Regions from separate parts of the Streptomyces sp. A18 genome, predicted to be linked through region 2. Evidence: riboswitches for the same ligand, from Rfam matches in the RefSeq annotation. Region 2 holds a riboswitch; the other holds the start of a gene.
The links. Region 2 has a riboswitch for cyclic di-AMP ahead of AC5P1C_RS09250 (transglycosylase family protein). Riboswitches for the same ligand answer to the same signal wherever they lie in the genome.
Positions count from the first base shown of each region.

Region 1: it holds a riboswitch for cyclic di-AMP, as region 2 does, so the genes downstream of both, AC5P1C_RS10410 (transglycosylase SLT domain-containing protein) here and AC5P1C_RS09250 (transglycosylase family protein) in region 2, are expected to answer to the same signal.

Region 1 is NZ_JBWLKL010000005.1:51,491-56,778, forward strand. It holds gene AC5P1C_RS10390 (class I SAM-dependent methyltransferase) at 1-111, opposite strand, end outside; gene AC5P1C_RS10395 (rodlin) at 196-570, opposite strand; gene AC5P1C_RS10400 (hypothetical protein) at 809-1,000, shown strand; gene AC5P1C_RS10405 (inositol monophosphatase family protein) at 1,103-1,903, shown strand; cyclic di-AMP (ydaO/yuaA leader) riboswitch at 2,401-2,557, shown strand; gene AC5P1C_RS10410 (transglycosylase SLT domain-containing protein) at 2,560-3,324, shown strand; gene AC5P1C_RS10415 (non-ribosomal peptide synthetase) at 3,784-5,288, shown strand, end outside.
Region 2 is NZ_JBWLKL010000004.1:265,806-271,093, reverse strand. It holds gene AC5P1C_RS09260 (FtsB family cell division protein) at 1-8, opposite strand, end outside; gene eno (phosphopyruvate hydratase) at 141-1,427, opposite strand; gene AC5P1C_RS09250 (transglycosylase family protein) at 1,768-2,478, opposite strand; cyclic di-AMP (ydaO/yuaA leader) riboswitch at 2,482-2,673, opposite strand; gene AC5P1C_RS09245 (LysM peptidoglycan-binding domain-containing protein) at 2,856-3,881, opposite strand; gene AC5P1C_RS09240 (cytochrome P450 family protein) at 4,045-5,288, opposite strand, start outside.

The DNA.
Region 1 (5,288 bases), on a different contig from region 2:
CGCGCGATCCAGGGGAGCCTCGCGCAGCGAGTCTCGGAACAGATCCGCGTAGGTGTGGGCGGCGGCGTCGTATCCATCGCGGGTGGCACTGAGGGCATCGTGTTCGACCATGCCAGCGACACTAGTTGCTGACGCCGAAGCGAGCCGAGGGAAGCCGGATGCTCAGGCCCTCTGCAGCGCTCTGCGGGCGTCAGCTCAGTGGTTGTTCACGCCGTTGCCCGACAGCGCCGGGATGTCGTTGAGGATGTGCGACAGCGGCTCGTCCTGCTTGGCCTGCGTGGAGTTGTCGGCACACTGCTGGTTCTGCGGGGCCGAGAGGACCGGGATGTCCTGGACCGCGACCGGCACGAGGATGCCGACGAGGGCGCCCACGTTCGCCTTGACGGGAACACCTGCACACAGCTTGTTCAACGAGCCCTCGACCAGGCTCGCCTGCGGACTCTGATTCCCCGCGGTGGCGCTGTTGCCGAACGTCTGCTCGGCACCGTTGCCGCTGAGCGAGGTGGTGCCGGTGTCGTCGCCGATGGCGGCCGCTCTGGCCGGCGCCGCCGGCCAGAGCGGCGGCAGCAAGCCCCAGGGCGAGGGGGAGATTACGGGTACGCATTGCACTCCAGAACGGATAGTCGCTTGCCAGAAGCGTCAGTACATCCATCGATGCCCCCAAGTGTGATCAATTCGCCCGTTAGCGGAGTGCCGGCGTAGCGATGCTGACGACTGGCCGCCGTCCTTGTCCGGATCATCACGGCACCGCACTGTCCCTGGAACCCGCGCGAGGGGTAGCCAGTGCCCCAACGGATAGGGTCGAGGCATGTCGTCCGACCTCCCCCAGACTCTGGCCATGGCGTTCCTGGAATCCCAGGAGATAACCACGACGGACTGCCGCCGATGCGGCACCGAGGTGTCGGGCGTCAACGGCCGCTACGCCTGCGGGGTGTGCGGGTGGGTCAACAACTGGACTGAGGGCCACAACGAACTGCCCAGCGGCGACAACCACTCATAGCGCTGCGCCACAGCGGTCGAGCGGGACGATGAGTGCGGAGACCCGGCACCTGTCGGCTGGCTCAGCGCACGGAGCGGGCATTGCCCCGATACTCTGCACCGCATGATCAACTCGAGTCCGGGGCTTGACGATACCGAGGTCGCGATAGCCGCGGCGCTCGCCGGCGCGCAGGCCGTGCACACCAGGTACGGGCAGCGGCACACCCGCATCGACAAGGGTGCCGGGGACTTCGCCACTGACGCCGATGTGGCTGCCGAGGAGGCGATCCTCGGCGTCATCCGTGCGGCGCGGCCCGAGGACGCGGTGCACGGCGAGGAGGGCGGGCAGCGAGGTGCGGCTGACGCGGCCCGCCAGTGGCTCGTGGACCCCTTGTGCGGCACGCTCAACTACGCCGTCGGCAACATGCTGGTGGCCGTCAACGTGGCCCTGCGCCATGGCCCGGCCGCGGTGGCCGATCCGTTCAGCGGCGAGGTCTTCTTCACCGACGGTGCGACCGGTTGGGTTCGGCGCGACGGGAGCGACACGTTGCTGGCGCCGACGGCCGGCACCCAGCTGGTCGACGTGAACCTTGATCCGCCTTTTCCGAGCGCGCCGGGATTCCGGGCCGTGAACCTGCTCGCCCACCCTGATTTCGTCGAACGGTTCCGGCCGCGGGTGGTGTCCACGTCGCTGGCGCTGGCCTGGGTCGCCGCCGGCAAGCGCGCCGCGTACGTCACCGACGGCGGTGACCTGACCGCCAGCCTGCACTTCGCCGCCGGCATCGCCCTGTGCCGGGCCGTCGGCTGCGTCGTCTCCGGAGTCGACGGCGCTCCGATCGGACACGCAGGCCGCGGGCTCGTGGCGGCTGCGGACGCCGAGACTCACGGGATGCTGTTGTCGATGATCCAGGGTCGGCGCGGCTAGTCGGCGCAGATAGCGGTGCAACCTGGTTGGGATCAGCCCCTGACCGGGGCGTTCTCACCGGGATCGACCCAACGCAGCCAGTGCTGGAGCAACGCTCGCCCATCGTGATGCGTCGACACCACCCAGTGTCCGTCTTCTGACGAAACCAACCTTCTTCGCATCATTGATGGCTTATATAAATTGCTGTCTGTATTGCGGGATACTCATGCGGAATAGCGCGCTCTGGCAGGCCGTCGATCCGCATTCCACCCGCACTCCAATCCGTGAAATGGGTCACAGGGGCAACGAGTGCGGCTCCGGGAGTCGCCGAGCGTACTTCCGTTCCACGCAAAGAAAGTTGGGCTTTTCGATCAAAGGGTGCGAGAGCTTTCGATCACCACGGACAAGAGGTGCGCATTCCCTATGTGAATTCTGGTCTTGTTTCGGCCGCACTTTCTCGCCTAACGTCACCGTCAATCCGGATGGAACGCCGAATCCTGCCGCTGTCCGGAATCCCTTCCACTCACACACTCACGCACGGCAGGAGCGGGGGACCCAGGTAAGCCGCCGATCCGGAATCCGGAACGGCTCGGGGTGAAGTCGCATTCACAGTGTGGCCGGACATCTCCCGTCCGAACCCGACAGCTCACCTCGTAGGCGACGGAGAGGAATTCGTCATGCCTGCAAAGGGTAAGCACCGCCGCCCCAAGTCCAGCTCCCTCACCCGGGGCATCGCCGCCGCAAGCACCGGCGGGGCCGTGCTCGCACTCCCGATGCTCGGCGCTACCGCCGCCAGTGCGGCGCAGCCTGCCGCAGCCGCCAAGCCCGCCGCCGCCCCGAAGACCTACGTCGTCACCGCGGGCGACTCCCTCTCCAAGATCGCCCGAGAGCACTCGCTGAGCGGCGGCTGGAAGAAGCTGTACGAGGACAACCGCAGCGCTCTCGGCGACGACCCGCGGCTGATCCACCCCGGTCTCAAGCTCACCCTCGGTAAGAAGGCCCCGGCCCAGGCCGCGGAGAAGTCGGACGCCTCCAGGACGTCCGCCGAGCGGGCGGACCGCTCCGAGCGCGGGAACGCGGCGGCCGCCGAGCCCGCCGCCGCCCCGGCGAAGAAGACGTACACCAATGACCTCGACGGCTGGATCAAGGAGTCGCTCGACATCATGGCCCAGCGTGGCATCCCCGGCTCGTACGAGGGCATCCACCGCAACATCATGCGCGAGTCCTCCGGCAACCCGCTTGCCACCAACAACTGGGACTCCAACGCTGCCGCCGGTACCCCGTCCAAGGGTCTGCTGCAGGTCATCGGCCCCACGTTCGACGCCTACCACGTGCCCGGCACGTCGTTGGACAGCTTCGACCCCATCGCCAATATCACGGCCGCCTGCAATTACGCGGCGGACCGGTACGGGTCGATCGACAACGTGAACGGCCCGTACTAAACCGCATTCAGTACCCTCCGCTGTAAGCCCCGGCACGCCATGTGTCCGGGGCTTCGGCCTTTTCTGGGACGAATTCCTCGCGTGCAAATCAGTACCGAACTCGTCAGCAACGGGACAGAGTATTGAGGTGCCGTCATATAGCCCCTGAGGGCGGGCAGTTCGCGAGGCCCCGGATCTCGGGGAGTTGTCGGAAGCCGCCTGCCGTGTATGTCGCGACCGCGGGGACGTCCCGCACCCCGGATTCCGTCCGGTGCCGACGGGACAGCGCACGCTTCGCCGTGCGTGCAACAACCGGAACTTGACTCCAACTTGAGGCGGGCTGCCGAGCAGGCGGAGAAATCGGTCCGTAGGGTGCGCTGTCCGGCATCGTCGGTGGATGTCCCCACCGCCGGTCCCGGCTGCAGTCCTGCGCAGGGGGCGTCTCGCTTTTGCCCCCACTAGATGGGAGTGCGGTTCTCCGTGGCTACCTCTCTGAACGAACTCGGCCGCTTCGCCTCGTCGCACTGGTCCGGCTCGGATGAGCCGGGAGACCCCCGGTCCGTTGGTGACTCGGTGGAGTTTCACCTCGACCGCGACCTCCTGCGCATGGTCGAGGAGTTGGCCGACGAGCGTGACACCACGGCGACTTTGGTGCTGCAGGCGGCGTTCACGGTCCTGCTGCACCGCCTCGGCGTGCCGTCAGTGATTCCGGCGGGCGACGAGTCGTCGTTCGCCGCGCTGGTGACGCGTATGCGGGATCGGGTCGCGAGCCCGATGCCCTCTGAGGACTCCCACTCCGGGCTCGGCCCTCTGTCTGTCGCCCCCGGAGAAGCCCTCGGAGAAGGGCTGGTCGGCACAATCCGGTACGACGGTGACATGTACGGCCGGGCGGCTGCTGAGTCGCTCGCGGAGCGGTTCGTGCAGATCATTCGCCAGGTGGTGGCGGATCCCGGCCTGCGGAGCGGAGCGGCCGGGGTGTCGCCGGCGCCAGTTGGTCGGCGCGAGATCGAGATGTGGGAGCGTCGGTACCCGGGTTTCGCTGAGGTGTGGCCACTGACGGCGCTGCAAGAGGGGCTGCTCTTCCACACGCTCCTCGACGACGCGTCGCAGGGGACCTACCAGATGCAGTTCGTCATCGCGCTGCGCGGACCGGTGGCGGCCAAGCGCATGCGGGCGGCAGGGCAGGCACTGCTCGACCGGTACGCGAATCTGCGGACGGCATTCGTGCCGGGATCCGGCGGGGAATCGGTGCAGGTGGTCGTCGACGGGGTGGAGCTGCCGTGGCGTGAGGTGGACCTGGCGGCCGTAGGGACGCAGACGGAGATCGCCGCGGGCGCGGCTGTGCCGGGTCCGGCGGTCGCCGCCTTCCTCGCACAGGACTTGCGCAGCCACTTCGATGTGACGGAGCCGCCGTTGCTGCGAATGGCGCTGGTGAAGGTGGGCGCCGAGCGCTTCGAGTTGGCACTGACGGCACATCATCTGCTGTTCGACGGTGGATCGCTGCCGCTCCTTGTGCAGGATCTTCTCCACCTCTACGCGGCTGCCGGGGACGCTTCCGCGCTGCCGCCCGTGGCCGAGTACCGGGACTTCCTGGTGTGGTCGTCAGGGCAGGACCGGGAAGCGGCGGCTCGTGTGTGGGCCGAGGAGCTTGCGGGGGTGGAAGACCCGACCCTGCTGGCTCCAGTGATCGAGGCCCGCTCCGGATCCGGATCCGAAGCGAGCGGGGACGCGTCCGCAGGGGTCAGTGAAGTCGAAGTCCCCCTGACCTCGGCCGAAGCGCGTCGACTTCACCTGCACGCCGCCGAGTTGCATGTGCCGTTGGACACCGTCGTACAGGGCGCCTGGGCGCTGCTCCTCGCCGGGCTCACCGGGCAGCGGGACGTGGTGTTCGGGACTACCGTGCCCGGACGTCCGCAAGCGGTGCCCGGCGTGGCCTCGATGGCCGGGTTGTTCGTCAACACGCTCCCGGTGCGGGTCCGGCTCAC
Region 2 (5,288 bases):
ACGGCCATGTGTGCCGCCTCCCCGATACGTACGTACGTCCCCGCACACGGTACGGGACCGAGTACGGGGACGTAGGTAACTCCTCAGGCGCCGCAGCCCGAGCCGGGGCCCGGGAAGCGGCTCAGCCCTTGCTGTGCTTATCAGTCCGCGAAGCGGAACCGGGGGAACGCCGAACGACCGGCGTAGACCGCGGCGTCGTCCAGGATCTCCTCGATGCGCAGGAGCTGGTTGTACTTGGCGACGCGCTCGGAGCGGGCCGGGGCGCCGGTCTTGATCTGGCCGCAGTTGGTGGCGACGGCGAGGTCGGCGATGGTGACGTCCTCGGTCTCGCCGGAGCGGTGGGACATCATGCACTTGAAGCCGCTGCGCTGGGCCATCTCGACGGCGTCCAGGGTCTCGGTCAGCGAGCCGATCTGGTTGACCTTCACCAGAAGGGCGTTGGCCGACTTCTCCTCGATGCCACGGGCCAGGCGCTCGGGGTTGGTGACGAACAGGTCGTCGCCCACGAGCTGGACCTTGTCGCCGAGCTTCTCGGTGATGACGTTCCAGCCGGCCCAGTCGTCCTCGAACAGCGGGTCCTCGATGGAGACGAGGGGGTACGAGGCGACGAGCTCCTCGTAGTACTCGGTCATCTCGGCGGCCGAGCGGGACTTGCCCTCGAACGCGTACGAGCCGTCCTTGTAGAACTCGGACGCGGCGACGTCGAGCGCGAGCGCGATCTGCTCACCGGGGACGTAACCGGCCTGCTTGATGGCCTCGAGGATGAGGTCGAGCGCGGCGCGGTTGGAGTCCAGGTTCGGGGCGAAGCCGCCCTCGTCGCCCAGGCCGGTGGACAGGCCCTTGTCCTTCAGGACCTTCTTCAGCGTGTGGTAGACCTCGGTGCCCCAGCGCAGGGCCTCGGAGAACGACTCGGCGCCGATCGGCGCGATCATGAACTCCTGGATGTCGACGTTCGAGTCGGCGTGCGACCCGCCGTTCAGGATGTTCATCATCGGGACGGGCAGCAGGTGCGCGTTCGGACCGCCCAGGTAGCGGAACAGCGGCAGGTCGCTGGCCTCGGACGCGGCGTGCGCGACGGCGAGCGAGACGCCGAGGATGGCGTTGGCGCCGAGCGAGCCCTTGTTGTCGGTGGCGTCGAGGTCGAACATCGCCTGGTCGATCAGGCGCTGCTCGGTCGCGTCGTACCCGACGAGCTCCGGGCCGATCTGCTCGATGACGGCGAGGACGGCCTTCTCCACGCCCTTGCCCTGGTAACGGTTGGGGTCACCGTCACGGAGTTCGATGGCCTCGAAAGCACCGGTGGACGCACCGGACGGAACGGCGGCACGACCCGTGCTGCCGTCGTCGAGGCCGACCTCGACCTCGACCGTGGGGTTGCCTCGGGAGTCCAGGATTTCCCGGGCTACGACGACGTCGATGGACGGCACGAGCATCTCCTTCTGGGATGTGACGCGGTACGCGGGGCGTTGGCCTCGCGGACACGAGCCTAACCGGCTCCCGGACAAGAGCCAGCCGACCGACCGCCCTGTGGACAAACCGAGAGCAAAATGTTTCCGAACGGAACAAAGCAGTGGGGTCCGTGTGGGGACAAACGGACCCCGCCCCGGTGCGTACGGGGGATACGCGCACCGGGGCGGGGTGGACCCGTGGGGACGGGGTAGCGCCCCGAAGGGGCGCGGGGCTGTGACATATGCGGCTCCGCCGCGTGGGCGCGACCAGCCACGAAGCACCCGCAGACGAACAAGACCGCGAGGCGCCCCGCCAGAACTAGCTCAGGTGGAGCTGCTGGCCCGGGTAGATCATGTCGGCGTTGTCGATGATGTCGCCGTTGAGCTTGTACACCTTGTGCCAGCCGCCCTTGACGTCCTTGGCCTCGGCGATCTTGGAAAGGGTGTCACCCTTCTTGACCTTGTACTCGCCGTCGCCCTTCTTGACCTTCTTGCCGGTCGGGGTCTCGACGGTCTTCTTCGACTCGGTCTTGGGGGCCTCGGCCTTGGGAGCGGCCTGCTGCGGCTGCTCGGTCTGGGCGCTGGGCTTGCTCTGCGGCTGCTGCTGCTCCTGGGTCTGCTGCGGGGCGCTCTCCTGCGCACCGCCACCCTCGTTGGAGGCGCTCGACAGGCCGACGCCGCAGCTCGGCCAGGCACCCTTGCCCTGGCCCGCGAGGACCTTCTCGCCGATCTCTATCTGCTGGGCCTTGGAGGCCTTGTCGGCGGTGGGCGCGTACTTCGTGCCGCCGTACGCCGCCCACGTGGACGACGAGAACTGCAGGCCGCCCGTGTAGCCGTTGCCGGTGTTGATGGACCAGTTGCCGCCGGACTCGCACTGCGCGACGGCGTCCCACTCGGAGTTGGTCGCGGCGGAGGCCGAGCCGGCCGCCATCAGCGGGGCGGCGACTGCGACACCGGTGACGCCGGCGAGCGTGGCGACGCGGGTGGCCTTGGACGGGCGGCGGTGCTTGCCCTTGCTGGAAAACAGCATGAGTGATCCCCTCACCGACGCCTGCGAGGTGAGCTGTCGGGTTCGGGCCGATGAAGTTGCCCGGCCGCGCTTCCTGAGCGCGGCTTAACCCCTAGCCGATCCCGTCCGTCTCTCCGCATCGCTCTCGCGATGCTCAACGGCCGGGCCCGGCGGAAACCTTGGTTCCCCCGCTCCTGCCTACGGCGCATTACGCGACGACTGTTCCCGAACGGCCGTTGGCAGGACTCGGCGTACCGACCGGCGGGGCCCGCTGTGGCGAGCGGTCACGACCGTAGTCATGCGATCGGCCGAAACTCAAAGACGATCAGGGCTTCTGAGACCCATCTCTCACTTGCGCCAATTGGGACATCAAGCGCAAAACGACTCGCCAACTACCCCTACTTTTCGCCCAAATCGAGGCTCTGACCGGGCAGGATGAGATCGGGGTCGGAGCCGACGGACTTCTCGTTCTCCTCGTACAGCTCGGCCCACCCACCCTTCACGTCGAGGTCGTCGGCGATGCCCCAGAGGCTGTCTCCCGAGCGGACCGTGTACGTCCCGTCGGCGCCGTCCTGCTGACGCTCGTCGCCACGGGAGGCGTGCCGGCCCGAGCCCTCGCGAGAGGCGCCGTCGGAGGGCTTGTCGTCCGCGCTGTCGCCGCGGTGACGGCCTTCGCCCTCACCGGCGGAAGGGGTGGGGGTGGGGGAAGTGGCGTCGTCCTGCCCGGACTTGTCCGAGTCGGGCGAGTCGGTGGTGTCACCGGAGTCGGCCGAGTCGTCCGGCTTGCCCGACTCGTCGTGATTCTTGTCTCGCGCCTCGTCGTCGGCCTGGTCGTCGGCATCGGGCTTCTCGGAGGACTTGGTGCCGTCCGAGGGATCGGCCGACTCGCTGGGCGACGCACTCGGCTCACCCGACTCGGTCGGCTCACCCGACTCGGTCGGCTCACCCGACTCGGTCGACTCACCGTCACCGGGCTCGGTCGCGTCCGTCGGCTCCTCGGAAGGAATCGTCGTGATCGGAGCGCCGGGGTCGACGTCGGCGGCGGCGCCGTCCTCGGTGAGGCCGGCGATGGGCGCGCAGCTCGGCCAGGCGTCGGTGCCCTGGTCGTCAAGAACCTTCTCGGCGACGGATATCTGCTGCGAGCGGCTGGCCAGGTCGGCGCTCGGCGCGAAGTCGAGGCCGCCGTACTCCTCCCAGACCTGCTGCGAGAACTGGAGTCCGCCGTAGTACCCGTTGCCCGCGTCCGCGCTCCAGGATCCGCCGCTCTCACACTCCGCGAGCTTGTCCCACGTGGCGGTGTCCGCCGCGCTCGCGCTGGTCGCGCCGAGCAGCGGGATGGCGATGGCCGATCCTGCGACTCCTGCCGCGACGATCAGGGCCGGGGCCTGGCGGGGGCGTCGGTGACGACCATTGCCGGAGAGCATGCGGTTGCCTTTCGCGTGACTGGAGCGACGACTGCGGCACGGGATGCCGAGTCGTCGGTGAACGTAGCGGCACTCGAACGCTTGTTACAAGTCGATGCAGGGGAGATCACGTGAAAGTCACAGTCTTGACGACCCGTCAGCCACAAGGCGCCCCACACCCCGGCTATTTGCTCCGCTGTGCGGGTGCGAACTCCACGGGGAGCGTGCGGAGTCCGCGCATGATGAGCCCGCCGCGCCATCTCAAATCACCAGGTTCCACCGCGAGGCGCAGGTCAGGGAGGCGCCGCAGGAGGGTCGCGAGGGCGGCCTGGCCCTCGAGCCGGGCGAGCGGCGCACCGAGACAGTAATGAATGCCATGGCCGTAGCCGAGGTGTTGGTTGTCGCGGCGGGAGAGGTCGAGCGTGTCCGGCCGGGCGAAGCGTTCCGGGTCACGGTCGGCGGCGGCGAGGACGACGAGGACGGGGTCTCCGGTGGCGATCTCCTCCCCTCCGATCGTCAGCGGCTCGGTGGCGAACCGCCACGTGGCGAGCTCGACGGGCCCGTCGAAGCGGAGCAGCTCTTCGAGTCCGGTCTCCAGAAGACCGGTGTCGCCGCCGTCCTTGAGCGATTCCTGGAGCCGCTCGCGCTGCTCGGGGTGGGTGAGGAGGGCGTACGTCCCGTTGCCGATGAGATTGACGGTGGTCTCGAACCCGGCGAAGAGAAGGATGAAGGCCATGGCGGCGGCTTCGTTCTCGGTGAGGTGCTCGCCGTGGTCGGAGGCGCGGATGAGCCCGGAGATGAGGTCGTCGCCGGGTTCGAGGCGCTTGCGGTGGATCAGCTCGGCGAGATAGCCGCGCATCTTCTTCACCGACCGGGCGACCCCGCCCCTGGGCCCTCCCCCGTGGCGGATCATCATCCCCGCCCAGTCCCGGAAGTCGTCCTGGTCCTCGCGGGGCACGCCGAGCAGGTCGCAGATGGCGTAGATGGGGAGCGGGAAGGCGAAGTCGTGGATGAGGTCGGCCTCCCCCTTCTCCGCGAACTGATCGATGAGCTGCTCGGTCAACTCCTGCACGCGGGGCGCGAATTCAGCGATACGGCGCGGAGTGAAGGCCTTGGAGACGAGGCGCCTGAGCCGCGTGTGGTCGGGCGGGTCGATGTTGAGCAGATGCGTCATGAGGTTCGCGCTGCGCTCGCCCGGGATCCCGGTCTTGCTCTTCGCGTGCGCGGGCTCGCCGTGATGGGCCGGGTTCTTGCTGAGCCGCTGGTCGGCGAGGGCCTGCTTGGCATCGACGTACCGGGTGACCAGCCAGGCCTCCACACCACTGGGCAGCCGGGTCCTGTGCACGGGTGCGTGCTCGCGGAGCCAGGCGTAGGCGGGGTAGGGGTCGGTGGCGAACTCCCACGTGAAGAGCTCGGGCATCTCCGGCC